One region of the Pseudomonas sp. NPDC087185 genome, then DNA from elsewhere that is predicted to be linked to it. Evidence: riboswitches for the same ligand, from Rfam matches in the RefSeq annotation. Region 1 holds a riboswitch; the other holds the start of a gene.
The links. Region 1 has a riboswitch for thiamine pyrophosphate ahead of thiC (phosphomethylpyrimidine synthase ThiC). Riboswitches for the same ligand answer to the same signal wherever they lie in the genome.
Positions count from the first base shown of each region.

Region 2: it holds a riboswitch for thiamine pyrophosphate, as region 1 does, so the genes downstream of both, ACIPIJ_RS10435 (TenA family protein) here and thiC (phosphomethylpyrimidine synthase ThiC) in region 1, are expected to answer to the same signal.

Region 1 is NZ_JBIUZK010000005.1:408,826-417,969, reverse strand. Features, by position in the region: gene ACIPIJ_RS19480 (NUDIX domain-containing protein) at 1-359, opposite strand, end outside; gene ACIPIJ_RS19475 (RsiV family protein) at 544-1,290, shown strand; gene cytX (putative hydroxymethylpyrimidine transporter CytX) at 1,259-2,542, opposite strand; gene thiC (phosphomethylpyrimidine synthase ThiC) at 2,654-4,540, opposite strand; TPP riboswitch at 4,700-4,806, opposite strand; gene ACIPIJ_RS19460 (TolC family outer membrane protein) at 4,968-6,401, shown strand; gene waaA (lipid IV(A) 3-deoxy-D-manno-octulosonic acid transferase) at 6,505-7,776, opposite strand; gene ACIPIJ_RS19450 (LysR family transcriptional regulator) at 7,788-8,678, opposite strand; gene ACIPIJ_RS19445 (DMT family transporter) at 8,766-9,098, shown strand.
Region 2 is NZ_JBIUZK010000003.1:43,540-52,683, reverse strand. Features, by position in the region: gene ACIPIJ_RS10455 (type I secretion system permease/ATPase) at 536-2,272, shown strand; gene ACIPIJ_RS10450 (HlyD family type I secretion periplasmic adaptor subunit) at 2,279-3,619, shown strand; gene ACIPIJ_RS10445 (TolC family outer membrane protein) at 3,621-4,949, shown strand; gene tenA (thiaminase II) at 5,038-5,703, opposite strand; gene ACIPIJ_RS10435 (TenA family protein) at 5,700-6,347, opposite strand; TPP riboswitch at 6,426-6,539, opposite strand; gene ACIPIJ_RS10430 (Ig-like domain-containing protein) at 6,781-9,144, shown strand, end outside.

The DNA of each region.
Region 1 (9,144 bases):
AGGGCGCTGAAGGTCAGGCCGGCTTCTTCTTCGGCTTCGCGGTGGGCGACTTCTTCCGGTTGTTCGTCCTTGTCGATCAGGCCGGCGACCATCTCGATCAACCAGGGATTGTCGGTCTTGCCCAGCGCGCCCACGCGAAACTGCTCGATCAGCACCACTTCATCGCGCTGTGGGTCGTAAGGCAGCACGCACACGGCATCGTGGCGCACGAACAGTTCGCGGCTGATCTCGCGGCCCATGCCCCCGGCAAACAGCTCATGGCGCAGGCGCAGCTTGTCGAGCTTGTAAAAGCCCTGGAAGCAATTGGCCCGCTCGATGATGTCGAAGCCCTTGGGCATTGAATTCAACGCGTCTGACATGGAAATCCTCATTACCTCGAATACTGCTTCGCGCCATCCTACTCTGCACGCCTGCCCGTTTCACCCCTTTCCGGTAACCGTTCGCGCAGTCGGGACAGCGGCTCTTCTGTCTGTTAGCTTAGTGGCGAACTGAAGGCCGCGCAGGCGGTCAAAGGGCGACTTTACCTGTACTGCAAGGATCATCATGACACTTGTCAAACTGACTTCCGTGGCTGTGCTGGCCTTGGCCCTCGGTGCCTGCCAGAGCCTGTTCACGCCCAATTACCGGGCCCCGCTGGAGGTCAAACGCGACGCCTGGGAACACGTGAAGCCCGGCTGCAGCGCCAGTGACTGCCCACTGGTGAACATCGACACCATCCACTTCCCGACCCTGCCCAAGCTCGACGCCATCGTCGAAAAACGCTTGTTGCAGCTGACCGAAGACAACCAGCATGGCACCGCGCCCAGCACGTTGCAGGCGTACGAGCAGCAATACCTGGCCAACGCCGACAAACGCAACAGCAGCTACCTGCAAGCCAAGGTACGCGAGCAGCATGACGGGCTGGTGATCATCGAATTGTCCAGCTACCTCGACAGCGGCGGCGCCCACGGCATGCCCGGCCGCGGCTTCATCAACTACTCGCGCAAGCTGGACAAGGTGCTGACCCTGCAGGACATGCTGGTGCCGGGGCAGGAAGAAACGTTCTGGAAAACGGTCGAGGAATCGCACCGCGCCTGGTTGATCAGCGTGGGCATGGACAAGGACGCCGAGTTCGTCAAGACCTGGCCGTTCAAGAAGTCGCCGCACATCGCCCTGACGTACGGCGCGGTGGTGGTCAAGTACGAGGTTTATTCCATCGCGCCCTACTCCATGGGCCACGTGGAACTGAAGCTCCCCTACCCGCGCCTGAACGGCGTACTCAAGCCCGAGCTGTTTCCCGGCCGCGGCTGAAGCTCAGTAGCAGGTGCAGCCCACCTGCCAGCAGCAGTGCTGGCAGGGTCGCGCCCAGCTCTGGCGCTTGCGCGGCAATGACGTGATAAGCCGCCGCGCCCACCGCCCAGGCCAGCAGGGCCTGCCAATGCAAGCCATCGACCTGCGCGGGCAGGCGACGGCGGCGGATCACATAGTGGTCCATCAGCACCACGCCGAACAGCGGCGCAAACACCGATCCGATCAGCAACAGGAAGTTTTCGTACTGGGCCAATGGGGCCAGCAAGGCGATCAGGGTGCACAGCACGCCGATGGCCAAGGCCAGGTGCTCGACTTTAAGGCGCACCAGCAGGCCGGTCGATACCGCAGCGGAGTGGATATCGGCGAAGGCCTTTTCCGACTCGTCCAGCAAGATCAGCAGCAACGGAATGCCCATACCGGCGCCGGCCAGGGCCAGCAGCAGCGCGTTGGCCTCACCGCTCGGGGCAAAGGCCAGGGTGTACGCCACACCCAGGCTCATCAGCCAAGTATTGCCGATGAAATACCCCAGCACCGTGCCCGCGAACACATGCTTGCCGTTGCGGGCGAAGCGCGAGTAGTCGGCGATCAGCGGCAACCAGGACAGCGGCATGGCAATCACGATGTCGAAACCGACGGCCAGCGACATCGAGCCGTCACCCGCGCGGCGCCACAACTCGCCCAGGTCGGCCTTGGCAAACAGGTTCCAGGTCAGCCACAGGCAAGCGCCCAGCAGCACCCAGATGCCCCACTTGCGCAGCACCTTGCGCACGAACGCCAGCGGCCCGCTGACCGCCAGCAAGGTGGCCAGGCCACCAAAGCACAGGGTCCAGAACATCGGGCTATTCCACAGGCTGCCTTCACCGAAGGTCCGCGCGCCCAGCAGGCTGGCGGCGTCACGCATGACGATGATCTCGAACGCCCCCCAGCCGACCAGTTGCAACAGGTTGAGCAGCGCCGGCAAGCGGGCGCCGTGGCTGCCCAGGCTCAGGCGCAGGGTGGCCATGGCGGACAGGCCGGTGTCGCTGCCGATCACGCCAGCAGCACCCAGCAGCAGCACACCCACGCCGGTGCCCAGGGCGATAGCGAGCACGGCGCCGGCCAGGCCCAGGCCTGGGGCGAGCATGGCGCCCACCTGCAGAACCATCAGGCCGATGCCGAGCGAGAACCACAGCGAGAACAGGTCGCGACCGCCGAACGGGCGCTGGTGGGTGGGGACCGGGTGGTCGGGGGAGAAATGGCTGGGGGTTGTCATTGTTGTATCGCCGAAAGAATTGAAGTGAGCCAAACCCGTAAATCGGGCCAGTTCGGCCGCTGTGCGGCCCCGATGTAAAAGCAGCGACGGACCGCCGCTGCACCTGGAGCCTTACACCTTGTGATACAGCTGGCTGCCTTCCTGGCGGAACCGCTCGGCCTGCTCGCGCATGCCTTCCTCGACCGACACATCCACCGCATCGATGCGCAGGTTGGCGGCGTATTCACGCACTTCCTGGGTGATCTTCATCGAGCAGAACTTCGGCCCGCACATCGAGCAGAAGTGCGCGACCTTGGCCGATTCCTTCGGCAGGGTCTCGTCGTGGTAAGCACGCGCGGTGTCCGGGTCCAGGCCGAGGTTGAACTGGTCTTCCCAGCGGAACTCGAAACGCGCCTTGGACAAGGCGTTGTCGCGAATCTGCGCGCCCGGGTGGCCCTTGGCAAGGTCGGCGGCATGGGCGGCGATCTTGTAGGTGATGATGCCGGTCTTGACGTCATCCTTGTTCGGCAGGCCCAGGTGTTCCTTGGGCGTGACATAGCAGAGCATGGCGCAGCCAAACCAGCCGATCATCGCCGCACCGATGCCCGAGGTGATGTGGTCGTAGCCGGGGGCGATGTCGGTGGTCAGCGGGCCGAGGGTGTAGAACGGCGCCTCGTCGCAGCATTCCAGCTGCTTGTCCATGTTCTCCTTGATCAGCTGCATCGGCACGTGGCCCGGGCCTTCGATCATGCACTGCACATCGTGCTTCCAGGCGATCTTGGTCAGCTCGCCGAGGGTTTCCAGCTCACCGAACTGCGCGGCATCGTTGGCGTCGGCGATCGAGCCCGGGCGCAGGCCATCGCCCAGCGAGAAGCTGACGTCGTAGGCCTTCATGATTTCGCAGATCTCGTCGAAATGCGTGTACAGGAAGTTCTCCTGGTGATGCGCCAGGCACCACTTGGCCATGATCGAACCGCCGCGGCTGACGATGCCGGTAACCCGCTTGGCGGTCAGCGGCACGTAACGCAACAGCACGCCGGCATGGATGGTGAAGTAGTCCACGCCCTGCTCGGCCTGTTCGATCAGGGTGTCGCGGAACAGCTCCCAGGTCAGGTCCTCGGCCACGCCGTTGACTTTCTCCAGGGCCTGATAGATCGGTACGGTACCGATCGGCACCGGCGAGTTGCGGATGATCCACTCGCGGGTTTCGTGGATGTGCTTGCCGGTGGACAGGTCCATGACCGTGTCCGAGCCCCAGCGAATGCCCCAGGTCAGCTTGGCCACTTCTTCCTCGATCGAGGAGCCCAGGGCGCTGTTGCCGATGTTGCCGTTGATCTTCACCAGGAAGTTGCGGCCGATGATCATCGGCTCCAGTTCCGTGTGGTTGATGTTGGCCGGGATGATCGCGCGGCCGCGGGCGATTTCCTCACGCACGAACTCAGGCGTGATCACTTTCGGGATGTTGGCACCGAAGCTGTGGCCGGCGTGCTGCTGCTTGAGCAGGCCGGCGGCGCGGGCTTCCTGCAGCTTCATGTTCTCGCGGATGGCGACGTATTCCATCTCAGCGGTGATGATGCCCTGGCGGGCGTAGTGCATCTGCGAGACGTTGGCACCCGCCTTGGCGCGGCGCGGGTTGCGCACGTGGTTGAAGCGCAGCTTGGCAAGCTCGGTATCGTTAAGGCGCTGCTGGCCGAAGTTCGAGCTCAGGCCACCCAGGCGCTCGGTGTCGCCACGCGCGTCGATCCAGGCCGAGCGTACATCGGCCAGGCCTTTGCGCACGTCGATGATGACGTTGGGGTCGGTGTATGGGCCGGATGTGTCATACACCAGCACCGGGGCGTTGGTTTCGCCGCCGAAGTCGGTGGGGGTGTCGTGCAGGCTGATTTCGCGCATCGGCACGCGGATGTCCGGGCGCGAGCCTTCGACATACACCTTGCGCGAACGCGGGAACGGTTGCACGGACTGCTGATCGACTTGCGCCGACTCGCTGAGGTTGATCGTTTTTTCTTGTTTGCTCATCACAGGCTCTCCAGACAGCTTCCTAGCGGTGGAATGTCGGGGAGAACCTGAAAGACGCGGACGCACCCCTTGACGGGTGTGCAGTGCCGGATACATGGGGGTGCCGTGAGCTGCGTGCAGCTGTGACAATCCCGGACCTGGCACAAGAGGCTCCCCGGGAAGGCGAGCAATCTTGTTCCCTACGCAGGCGCTAACCTGATCAGGTTCAACGGGATCCGCAACTTTGCGATCTCAGCCTTTGCTTCAAGGCACCCCGACAAGAACATGCGCAGTCTAGACTGGAGTGGTCGGCAAAGCCAAGCGGGTAAATCGTAACGATGATGAAAGGTGCATTCGGCGATTGTTGCCGGCTGCGCGCGCCTTTACACTGGCCCGTCATTCGATACTCAACAGTTCAGTAATTAAATTTCGTACAAGGATTGCCTCTATGCTGCGCAAACTCTCACTGGCGATAGCCGTGTCTTGTGCGTCCAACGGAGTGGTCTGGGCAGCGGATGTGCCCACGACGGTAAAGACCGACCTGGTCAGCGTCTATCAGGAAGCGGTCGACAATAACGCCGATCTTGCCGCCGCCCGCGCCGACTATGGCGCCCGCCGCGAAGTGGTGCCCCAGGCCCGCGCCGGCCTGCTGCCAAACCTGTCGGCGGGTGCCGAGATGCTGAACACCCGCACCAAGCTCGACGAGCCGTCGACCACCTCCAACCGCAGTGGCAACTCCTGGAGCGCGACCCTGGCGCAGCCGGTGTTTCGTGCCGACCGCTGGTTCCAGTTGCAGGCGGCCGAGGCGGTCAACGAGCAGGCGGCGCTGGAGTTGTCCGCCACCGAGCAGAACCTGATCCTGCAGACCGCGCAAAATTATTTCGCCGTGCTCCGCGCCCAAGACAACCTGGCCGCGACCAAGGCCGAGGAAGCCGCCTTCAAGCGCCAGCTCGACCAGTCCAACGAGCGTTTCGACGTGGGCCTGTCCGACAAGACCGACGTGCTGCAGTCCCAGGCCAGCTACGACACGGCCCGGGCCAACCGGATCATCGCCGAGCGTCAGGTACAGGATGCCTTCGAGGCCTTGGTGACGCTGACCAACCGTGAGTACTCGTCGATCCAGGGCGTGGTCCACACCCTGCCGATCCAGGTGCCCACGCCCAACGATGCCAAAGCCTGGGTCGAGACTGCCGGGCGGCAGAACCTCAACCTGCTGGCGACCAACTACGCCGTCAATGCCGCCGAAGAAACCCTGCGCCAGCGCAAGGCCGGCCATGCCCCGACCCTGGATGCGGTGGCCAAGTACCAGAAAGGCGACAACGACAACCTCGGCTTCACCAACCCCTCGCAACTGGGCGTGCGCTACAGCGGTGATGTGGAGCAGACCAGCATCGGCCTGCAGCTGAACATCCCGATCTACAGCGGCGGCCTGACCAGCTCGCAGGTGCGCGAGGCGTACCAGCGCCTGAGTCAGAGCGAGCAGCAACGCGAGAGCCTGCGCCGCCAGGTAGTAGAGAACACGCGCAACCTGCACCGCGCGGTGAACACCGACGTGGAACAGGTGCAGGCCCGCAAGCAGTCGATCATTTCCAACCAGAGCGCGCTGGAAGCCACCGAAATCGGCTACCAGGTTGGCACCCGCAACATCGTCGACGTGCTCGATGCCCAGCGCCAGCTGTACACCTCGGTGCGCGACTACAACAACAGCCGCTATGACTACATTCTCGACAACCTGAGCCTGAAGCAGGCCGCCGGGACCTTGAGCCCGCAGGACCTCACCGACCTCAAGCGCTACCTGAAACCGGACTACAACCCGGACAAGGACTTCCTGCCACCAGACCTGGCGGCGGCGGCGGCGAAAAACTTCGAGCGCAGGCCTTGAGATAGGCGTCGTCCAATCGCGGGCAAGGGCGCTCCCACAGGGTCTGAAGGCATGCACCCGCCCTGTGGGAACGGGCTTGCCCGCGAAGAAGCCACCGCTACCTTCAGCGGATCAGTGCAGCAAGCCCCTCCAGCAACCGCTGCAAAGCCCCCTGATTAGCCCGCATCACCGCCCTGCCCGCCTCGCCCATGCGCTGCGCATCCTGCGGTAATTCCACCAGCCTGCGCACCGCCTCAGCCAAACCGTCGGCATCGTCCACCTGCTGCAACGCCCCTGCCACACGCAGCATTGCGCTGATCTCAAGGAAGTTGAACACGTGTGGCCCCATGATCACCGGCAACGCCAGTGCCGCCGGCTCCAGCGGGTTGTGCCCGCCGGTAGCGACCAGGCTGCCGCCAACGAAGGCGATGTCGGCCAGGGCGAAGAGGAACAGCAACTCGCCCATGGTATCGCCGAGCAGTACGCGGGTATCGGAGTCGACTGCAGTACCGGCAGAGCGGCGCACGGTGGCGAACTGTTCGGCGCACAAGGCATGTACCGCGTCGAACCGTTCGGGGTGGCGCGGCACCAGGATCAGCAACGCATCGCCGTGCACCTGCAACAGCTTGCGATGCGCCTGAAGGACCAGTGCGTCCTCACCCTCATGGGTACTGGCGGCGATCCACACCGGGCGCTGGCGTGCGCCCCACTGATCGCGCAACGCATGGGCGCGTGGCAACAACTGCTCGTCGACCTTCAGGTCGAACTTGATCGAGCCGGTCACCTGCACGCATTCAGGGCGCGCGCCGAGATCGCGAAAGCGCTGCGCCTCGGTCTCGGTCTGTACCGCAATCAGGCTCATCTCCGCGAGCATCGGCCGGGTCAGGTTGGCGAAACGCGCATAACCACGGGCCGAGCGCTCGGACAAGCGGGCGTTGGCCAGGGCCACCGGGATACCGCGCCTGGCGCACTGGTGGATGTGATTGGGCCAGAGTTCGGTTTCCATGATGATGCCCAGCGTTGGCTTCACATGGTCGAGAAAGCGCCCCGCCGCCCACGGCAGGTCATAGGGCAGGTAGCAATGCTGGATGCGCGGTTCATCGGCGAACATCGCGCGAATCCGTTCGGAGCCGGTCGGGGTCATGCAGGTGAGCGTGATCGGCAGGTTCGGGTAGGCCTTGAGCAGTGCGCGCACCATGGGTGCCGCAGCGATGCTTTCACCCACCGAGACGGCATGCACCCAGATACCGCCCTGGCGCATCGCCGGCAGGTTGCGGGCGAAGCGTTCGCCGATACGCTGGCGGTAGGCCGGCGCCTTGCGGGCACGCAGGTACAGGCGCAGCGCAACCAGTGGCAGGCCCAGGTGAAACAGCAGGGTATAGAGAGTTCTGTTCATGGCGGCGAAGTTTACCCGATAGCACGCAGGTGTACTGCAAAGCGCTCAGCCAGCCATTGCGCGGCCGGGCCCAGCGGTTCGTCGCGGCGCCAGGCCAGTTCGACGACCAATGCCGGTGGCCGCCATTCGCTGGCCAGCTCGACCATCTGCGCCTGGTAGGTCGGGTACTGCACCACATGCCGTGGCAGCCAGGCCCAACCGAGACCACGCATCAGCAATTCGGCCATGGCATAGAAGCTGTCGGCACGCCAGACCTGCGGGCTGATGGCCTCGCCGCCGGGGTAGCCGCTTTGCTGCGGCGTGATGAGCAGCTGGCGGTGACGTGCCAGTTGCTGGCGCGTCACCTGCCGTTCGCGCGCCAAAGGGTGGTCGACGGCGCACACCGTGACCATCTCCACGCTGCCCAGGGCGCGCCGCTCCAGCGACGCCGGCATGCTTTCATGATGGAAGAACAGCCCCAGGTCGGCGCGCCGCTCCACCAGCTTGCGCGCCACATCACCCTGCGCAGCGCTGGCCAGTTGGACCTCCAGATAGGGGAAACGGCTGGCCAGTTCGTCCAGGCTGTCGATCACCGGTTGGTAGGGCATGGCCTCGTCCTGCGCAACCCGCAGCAAGGCTTCCTGCCCACGCATCAAGGCCAGCGCCCGGCCATCCAGGCGTTCGCACTGGCGCAACAGTTCGCGGGCATCTTCCAGCAGTGCGGTGCCGTTTTCGGTAAGTTTCGGCTGCCGCCCGCTGCTGCGCTCGAACAGGGTAACGCCCAGGTCCGCTTCGAGCAGAGCGATGGCATTGCTGACCGCCGACTGCGCCTTGCGCTGCTCGCGGGCGACAGCGGAAAACGAGCGCAGTTCGACCACCCGCACAAAGAGGCGCAGTTGTTCGAGATTCCATTGTTCGGCCATCAACCTATCTCCAGGGGTGATAGGTAATGACTTTACCGCATCCAGGCAGGGCCTAGAATGCCCGACCAGCAACCGGAGAATGCCAGCATGAATGCCTACACCTACCTCGCTATCGCCATCTGCGCCGAAGTGGTCGCCACCGCTTCCATGAAGGCGGTCAAAGGCCTGAGCACACCGCTGCCCCTGCTGCTGATGGTGGTCGGCTACGCCATCGCGTTCTGGATGCTGACCCTGGTGGTGCGCAGCATTCCCGTGGGCATCGCCTATGCCATCTGGTCCGGGCTGGGCATCGTGCTGATCAGCGTGGCAGCGCTGGTGATCTACGGGCAGAAGCTGGATGTGCCGGCGATGCTGGGCATGGCCATGATCGTTGGCGGGGTGGTGGTGATTCAGCTGTTCTCGAAGACTGCCGGGCATTGATGCGGGCTGTATACTTGCCAGCTGTCCCAGTCTTCGAGGTACCGCC
Region 2 (9,144 bases), on a different contig from region 1:
AGGCGAGCACTGGCGCGGGGATGCCTTCACCGCGGGGGCAGGATATGCACCTGGAAATCGCGAAGCTGTAACGGCGGCCTAACAGGCAGGTGGGCCGTGGAAGCAGAAGGTCGAGTGGATGGCCATGGGAAGCTCCAGGTGCTCGACAGAGCCAGGGCGAGGTTTATCGGTGGGCAAGGCTCAATCCCTTGCCGTAGGCCGCGTAGATAAAGACCTGCTCCTGCAGCTGCCGCGATTAAGCAAGACTAAAGTCGCATAGCCAAAGCTTGTCAACATTGCGTCGAAAAAATGGCTCTCGATGATAATGCGTTGCAACTCGCTGTTTTGCTGGAACTTATGAAAAGTTCAAAACTTTATTAGAGCAAAATGATATTACAAGATATTTCGTTGCAACCTACGCTCGTGCATGAGGGAGCTGCACAAGCATTTTGCCCAGCCGCCAACACAACGACCGGCCTGCACCCCCTCTAGAACGCCTGTTTGTTGAAGTCCGGCGCGCCGCAATGGCCCCCGGTTGTTCGAAAAGGGAGGCCTCATGCACAAGTCGTCACGCACCCGCTCCGAGCTGGCCGATGCTTTTTTTCGCCTGCGCCGCAGTTTTTTTGCCTTGGCCGCCTTCAGCGGTGTGATCAACGTCATGATGTTGACGCCATCGGTGTACATGCTTCAGGTGTACGACCGGGCGCTGGTCAGCCGCAACGTGACGACGCTGACCATGCTGACGTTCCTGGTGGTCGGGCTGTTCCTGCTGATGTCCACCCTGGAGTGGGTGCGCAGCCGGGTGCTGGTGCGGGTCGGAAACTGCCTCGACATGGGCCTCAACCAGCGCATCTTCAGTGCAGCGTTCGAGCGCAACCTGAGCCGCGCCGGTGGTAACCCGGCGCAAGCCCTGCAGGACTTGGCGCAGGTGCGCCAATTTCTGACCGGAAATGCCCTGTTCGCCTTTTTCGATGCGCCGTGGACACCGATCTACCTGCTGGTGTCGTACCTGATCCACCCACTGCTGGGCCTGGTCACGTTGATCGGTTCACTGATGCTGGTTGCCCTGGCCTACCTGACCGAAAAGGCCACGCAAAAGCCGCTGGCCGAGGCCAACCAGGCGGCCCTCTCCAGCGCCAACTACGCCAACAACAACTTGCGCAACGCCGAAGTGATCGAGGCCATGGGCATGCTGCCATCGATCAGCAAACGCTGGTATCAGGGCCATCTGCGCATCCTGCAGATGCAAGGCCTGGCGTCCGACCGCGCCGCCATCATCAGCAGCACCGGGCGCTTCGTGCGCATCAGCCTGCAATCGCTGATTCTTGGCACCGGCGCGCTGCTGGCCATCGAGGGCAAGATCACCCCAGGCATGATGATCGCCTGCTCGATCCTCACCGGCCGGGCACTGGGCCCGGTGGAACAGGTCATCGCCTCGTGGAAGCAGCTGCTCGGGTGCCGCTCGGCATGGGGGCGGCTCAACGAATTGCTCAACGACTACCCACGCCGCCCACCGAGCATGTCACTGCAGCGCCCGCTGGGCATGCTGGCCGTGGAGAACATATTCGCCGGCGCTCCGGGTGCCAACAACACGATCGTGCGCGGGGTGAGTTTCAACCTGGCCCCGGGCGAAAGCCTCGGCATCATCGGCCCGTCCGCCTCGGGCAAGTCCACACTCGCCCGCCTGCTGGTGGGCGTCTGGCCGACGCAGGCCGGCAAGGTGCGCCTGGACGGCGCCGACATCTTCAGCTGGAACAAGGCCGAACTCGGCCCCTGGCTCGGCTACCTGCCACAGGACGTGGAGCTGTTCGAAGGCACCATCGCCGACAACATCGCCCGCTTTGGCGAAGTGGACAGTGACGCGGTGATCCGCGCCGCCAAAATCACCGGCGTACACGAGATGATCCTGCGCCTGGCCCAAGGCTACGACACCCGCCTGGGCACCGATGGCAGCCCGCTGTCCGGTGGCCAGAAGCAACGCATTGCGTTGGCCCGTGCGCTGTATGGCGAGCCCAGCCTGGTGGTATTGGACGAGCCAAACGCCAGCCTGGACGACGTTGGCGAAAAGGCCCTGGTCGATGCCCTGGCCGATCTCAAAGCCCGCGGCGCCACGGTCATTTTGATCTCCCACCGGCCCAATGTGCTGGGCGCTGTCGACAAGGTGCTGATGCTGCGAGACGGCGGCGTGCAGATGCTTGGCAGCCGCGATGAAGTGTTCACCGCGTTGCGCAAAGCCAGTGTGATACCGGCTGGCGCCGCAGCCCCGTTGGCCGCCGTGAAAGTACGGGAGTGACCGATCATGCAACTGAGCCAACACACCGAGATCATCCCCGCCGATGGCAAGAGCCTGATCGACCTGGACGTCGGCAAACCGGCGCGGGTGGGCCTGTGGCTGATGCTTGCCGGGTTCGGCGGTTTCCTGCTGTGGTCCTGGCTGGCGCCGCTGGATGCCGGCGTGGTCGCGACCGGCACGGTCAAGGTCACCAGCAATCGCAAGGCGGTGCAGCACCTGACCGGGGGCACCGTGGAGGCGATCCTGGTACGCGAGGGCGATGTCGTGAAAAAGGGCCAGGAAGTGGTCCGCCTCGACGCCTTGCACGCGTTGGCCGAACAAGGTGCGCTGAGCGCCCAGTACATCGTCAGCCAGACCGTGCAGAACCGCCTGGAAGCCGAACGGGATGGCCGCGACACGGTGGCCTACGCCCCCGAACTGACCCAGCGCTACGCCGATGACCCGCGCCTGGTGGCTGCCATGGACTTGCAACAGCGGTTGCTCGACACCCGGCGTGCAGGGCTGGCAGGCGAAATCAGCATCCTCGAGGAAAACCTCACCGCTTCGAACGTGCAGCTCAAGGGCTTGCAGCAGGTCTATGGTGCTCGCGCCTCGCAAATCGGCTTTCTCAATCAGGAGCTCAAAGGCACCCGTACACTGGCCGCTGAAGGCTATGTACCGCGCAACCGCCTGCTGGAACTGGAACGCAGCAATGCCGACCTGTCCGCCGGCCAGGCCGAAAACCTCAACAACATCGCCCGGGTGCGCAGCCAGGTGACGGAAATCAAGCTGCGCATCCTGCAGCGCCAGCACGACTACCTGAAGGAAGTCGAGTCGCAGCTGACCGACACCGCCAAGGAAAACACTACCCTCGCCGACCGTCTGCGCGCGCTGGATTACGAAGTGACGCACACGGTGATCCGCTCACCGATCGACGGCATGATCCAGGCGCTGAGCATCGCCACCGTCGGCGGCATCATCCAGCCTGGCGCGAAGATCATGGAGGTCGTACCGCTGAACGAGCCGCTGCAAGTCGATGCGATGATACCGGTGCAGGCCATCGACAAGATGGTCCCCGGCCTTGCCGTGGACATCGCCTTCCCGGCCTTCAACCATGCACAAACGCCAAACATCCCCGGCCGGGTCAAGACCATTTCGGCTGACCGGCTGATGGATGAGGAAAGCAAACAACCCTTCTACCTGGCCCAGGTTGAAGTCACCCCCACGGGCATGAAACTGCTTGGCAGCAACCATATACGGCCTGGCATGCCGGCTACGGTCACCATCAAGACCGGCGAGCGCAACCTGCTCAGCTACCTGCTCAAACCCATGCTCGAACGCGTCGACAGCGCGTTCAAGGAGCAATGAAATGAACCGTCATTGCCTGTTCGTCTGCCTGTTGGGGTTGGCCGCACCGGCCAGCGCCATGGACCTCAAGCAAGCCTGGGACCTGTTGCAGTACCAGGGGCCTATCTACCAGGCCGCCGTGCACGAGAAGCAGGCCGGCGCCGAGAACCGCGCCATCGGCCAGGCGGGCCTGCTGCCGCAGATCAATGGCTCGGCCTACTACAACAAGATCAATGGCAGCCAACGCCAGAACGGCCTTGACCGCGACCTCGACTACGACTCCAAAGGCGCCAGCGTGCGCCTGCGCCAACCCGTGTTCAATAAACAGAAAATGGCCGAGTACCACCAGGGCCAGCAGCGCGCCGACTACAGCGTCGCGGTGTTCGATGCCAAGAGCCAGGACGCTGCGGTGCGCCTGGCCGACAGTTATTTCGACGTGCTCCTGGCCAGTGAAACCATCACCCTGGCCAAGGCCAAACTGAGTGCATTCGAGGAGCAACTGGCGTCGGCCAGGCGGCGCATGGAGCTGGGTGACGGCACCATCACCGACATCGACGAATCGGCCGCCCGGCGCGACCTGGCCGAAGCCGAGCTGATCGAGGCGCAGGACAACCTGGTTAATACGCGACGCAAGCTGGAGGAATACATCGGCGAAACGCCTGACTCGCTGACCACTCTGCAGCCTGCCTTCGATACGCCGCCGTTGCTGCCGAGCAACCTGCAGGACTGGCTGGTCAAGGCCCAGGCCGATAGCCCGTTGATCCATGCCCGCCGGCACAGCTACGAGCTGGCCGAAGAGGAAGTCAAACGCGCACGGGCTGGCCATTATCCGACCCTCGACTTTGTCGCGGGTTACACCGCCGGCGAAAGCCAGTCGATCTCCGAGCTGAACCAGCGCAACCACTACAGCTCGATTGGCCTGGAGCTGAATATTCCGCTGTACAGCGGTGGCGGTGTCAGTGCGCTGACGCGCCAGGCCTCGGCCAACAGTTCCAAGGCGCTGGATGAACTCGACGCTACGCGCCAGGAAGTGATTTCCGGCACCACCCGGGAGTACCGTGGCGTGCAAAGCGGCGCGTTGCGGGTGCGTGCGCTGGAGAAAGCCGTGGCCTCCAACGAACGCTCGCTGCTGTCGACACGCAAGGGCTTCAAGGAAGGCGGCACCAGCACCAACTCGGATGTGCTCAATGCCGAGGAGTTGCTGTTCGTGGCCCGGCATGACCTGTTCGAGGCCAAGTTGCGCTACCTGATGTCACGCTTGCGCCTGGCGTCTTCGGTGGGCAGCCTGGGGGATGATGATATCGCGCTGGTCAACGGCTACCTGGGGCCGGAGTTGATGGTCAGTAATTGAACTCTACCGCGGTCGATAGCACGGGCTTCGCCCGTGTTTCGGTGCCCCGATCAACCCGCTCCACAGGGGCCGCGACCAGCAAGGTGGGTTATGCCACCCCATCCAACCCCATCTGCCAGAAATCCGCCTCCAGCCGCGAAGCCTGGCCGAAGATCCCCGCCAGCTCGACAAAGCGCTGCTCGGTCATGCTGCGTGCCGCCAGCTCATCGAGGTGCTTGCGTGCCGCCGCCGCCACGCCCTGGTAACCTTCGCCGGCATATTCGCCAATCCACTCCCGGTAAGGGTGATTGCTCAGGTCACCGATCTGCTGCGCCAGCGTGCGGCCAATTTCGGCGTAGCCAATCACGCACGGCGCCAACGCCACGTGCAGCTCCAGCAGGTCGCCGGCAGCGCCGCAGTCAAGCACATAACGCGTGTAGGCCACCGTAGCCTGGTGCTCGGGCGCCGCCTCGATATCGGCCTGCGACAGGCCCCAGCGCGCACACAGGCGCAGGTGCAGCTCGGTTTCATCGAGGATGGCCGCCAGGCCAGCCTGCGCAGCGCGAATGTCGGCCGGCAGGCGGCTCTTGTAGGCGGCCAGTGCCCAGGCGCGGGCGAACTGGATCAGGAACAGGTAGTCCTGCACCAGGTACGTCCGGAAGGCCTCCTCGCTCAAGGTGCCCTCACCCATCTGCCGCACGAAATCGTGGTCCACGTAGCTGGCCCACTGCGGTGTGGTGGCGGCTTTCAGGCGCTCGAAGATATCCATGCTCAGGCCTCCTCCTCAAAGAGGGCGTCGAAGAAGGCGAGCTCCAGTGCCACGGTGCGCGCATAGAAATCGCGGCTCAGCGCAGCCGCTTGCGGCCCTACACGGTCGAGTTCCGCCTGCAGGAAGGCGACAAACTCAGCGAACGCCGGGTTGTCGTGCAGGGTGATCCATTCGGCATGCACAAAGTTGCCGGGCAAGGGTTTGGCGGCTTTGCTTGCCCAATCCAGGTACAGGCCCTCGGCCACGTTCAGCACGGCCAGCGCCGCGGCATACGAACGGGTGGCGGCGGCTTCCTGCATGATCGCTTTGAAGCCGGCAGTGGGTACCGTGTCCTTCGCTTCGACGCGCTGCGCAGGGCTTACATCCAGCGCCTCGAAGGCACGCAGGAAGTAGGTGTTTTCGTCGCTGGAAATCATCCCGGCGAAACGGCCGAAGCGCAGCCGTGCCTCGAAGGTATCGGCGGTGGCGATGGCGGCGCCCAGCAAGGTCAGGAAGCTGTCGAGAAAGCGATGGTCCTGGACCAGGTAGCGGACCATGATCGGGTCCGCCACGCTGCCGTCGCACAGCTCAGTGACGAAGCGGTGGCCAACGGCAGCCGACCAGGTCGGTTCGCTCTGGCGGCGCAGGGTTTCAGTGAAGCGTTCGGTCATGGTGCTGCACTCCATGGGGTGACAGCGAGACCGTTACGGTGCGGCATGGAGCGGCCTCGCAATGAGGCCGGCAAAAAGGCAGGTCGTTCGTCCCATCCCTTCGCCGGCATGATCCGGATCAGGTTCGAAGGGTCACCGCGCTGCTGTGCCAGCGGTCTCTCAGCCCGTTGCCGGACGCCCCTTGGTGGGGTGCAGGTATACAGCACCTGCACCGGGGTTGTCACGGGGCAAATCACCAGAACTGGGCCTTGCCATACCCGCTTGTGGGTACCTATACCCATTTTTTGACGCGACAACGTTTATGTCGCATCAGTTCCGACAAGGTTTTGTTTAACAAAAGATTACTTGGCACAGCCGTTGCTCCGGCCAGTAAAACGAGGCAATACGCCATTGATGGCCCCAAGCCATTTAGCTGCGACCGAGGCATAAGGCGATGAAAAAAGCTGCCGTGATCCACCCCTGCCGCCCCCTGTTCAGATTGACCGCTGTGACCGCGATGATCCTCAGCCTTGGGCAGCACGGTGCCGTGGCTGGCTCTATGGATGATGTCAGCCAGCCGCCGCCAACGGACCCTTCCCACTTTGACGACCAACCGGCAGATCCGAACCCGGCCCTGCTCAACCTGCTTACACTGCCCGAGGCCAACCAGGGCTCGCTTGAGCTCAAGGACGGTGTCTATGGCGACCGCGACACCAACCGCGTCGACAACGTGCTGCCACCGGCCATGCAGACCTCACGCAATTACCCTACCAACGGCAAGCCCAGCCCGCTGTATGGCGCGCAACCCTTCACCCAGCAGCTGCTGCTGTTCGAAGAGTTCGGCCCGGAGAAACTCGACCCGAGCCTGCCGCCGCCCAGCCTGACGTTCCCTGTCCCCACGCTCGGTGCGGCACCGGCACAGGACCCTGACATCGTCGCCCGCAGCAGCCCGAACGGCAACGCCCTGGAAGCCTTCCTCAAGCAACCCGGGCTGTACCCGTTCCCGACCCAGTATTCCAACGTGTTGGACCGCAACCCGTGGAAGGCGCAGATCGAGATGTTCCTCAATCGCAATTCGGTCGGCTCGCCGGCGGAAGGCCGGCCGCCAGGAAAAGGCTGGTCGCACCAGCGCTGGAACGAGTTCTACCCCCAGGCCGCGTTCAAGACCGCACAGGCGGGTGCGCGCATCAACCAGGGGCTGCGTGACCGCAAGCAGCTGCACAACTATGCCGTGGGCGAATTCGCGCCAGGTGGGTTGTACTACCAGACCTCGGATATCCCCACCACGCTCGGCACCACCAAAGGCATCGACACGCGCTTTCACCCGAACATGCCGCTGCAGAACCACAAGTCACTGTGGACGTTCGACGGCACCTTCCCTACCAAGTTGCTGATGGTCCGCTACGGCCAGCCGGTGCTCATGCGCCACTACAACGCGTTGCCGATCGACCCGGCCGCCAACGCCGGGTTCGGCCTGCACACCATCTCGACCCACGAGCACAACGGCCATTCCCCGGCCGAGAGCGATGGTTTCGCCAACGCCTACTTCTTCCCCGGCCAGTACTACGACTACCGCTGGCCGATCCAGCTGGCCGGCTATGACACCATCAACACCCGCGCCCAGGACCCCCGCGCAGCATTCCCCTGCGCGCCGGGCGAAACCCTGTTCGTCAACGACGCATCCCCTGGCCTGAAGACCTGCCAGAACGGCAGCATCAAGATTCGCGGCGACTGGCGCGAAACCATGAGTACCCACTGGTTCCACGACCACATGATGGATTTCACGGCGCAGAACGTCTACAAAGGCAATGCCGTGATGATGAACTACTACAGCGCCCTGGACCGCGGCAACGAAGCCCTGCAGGACGGTGTCAACCTGCGCTTCCCAAGCGGTAGCGGCATGGCCTGGGGCAACCGCGACTACGACGTTAACCTGGTGATCGCCGACAAGGCCTGGGATCAGAACGGCCAGCTGTGGTTCAACCCGTTCAATACCGACGGGTTCCTGGGCGATCAGATCCTGGTCAACTGGCAGTACCAGCCCACGCTCAAGGTACGCGCGCGCAGCTACCGCTTCCGCATTCTCAATGGTTCGGTGTCGCGCTACTTCAAGTTCGCCGTGGTGCGTGAAATCGCAGGCAGCAGCGGTGAATTCAAAGGCCCGAGCGGCTCCAATGTGTCCTATGCACGCGTGCCGTTCCACATGATTGCCAACGACGGCAACATCATGGAACACGCGGTGCCATTCGACGGCACCCTGGACCTCAATGCTGACGGCAACCTGCAGGACAATAATGGCATCCTGCCGTTGCAGGCCATTGCCGAGCGCTACGACATCATCATCAACTTCGCCAAGAACGGCATCAAGGCCGGCGACAAGCTGTACTTCGTCAACCTGATGGAGCACGAAACCGGCAAGGGCCCGAAACAGGCCATCGCGCTGGCCGATGTTTTGTCGGAGAAATACAAGGCGGTCATCAAGCAGACCAGCAAAGGGCCGGAATGGGACAACGGCGACCCGGTGGTGGGCAAGTTCATGCAGTTGCTGGTGCAGCCCTACAGCGGTCAGGACGTGAGCATGGACCCAACCGCCTACGAGCCCGCCAAGCCCGGCAAGGCCGAAGGCCTGAAGATGATCCCGCTGACCATCGACCGCACCGCCCAGGCCGACAAGGACAAGATCAATGCCGCCCGCCACCGCGAGTTCATCTTCGGCCGCTCCGACGGCACCGACACCGCACCCTGGACCATCAAGACCGACGGCGGCTTCGGCTACAGCATGGACCCACGGCGCATCACGGCCGCCGCGCAATTGACG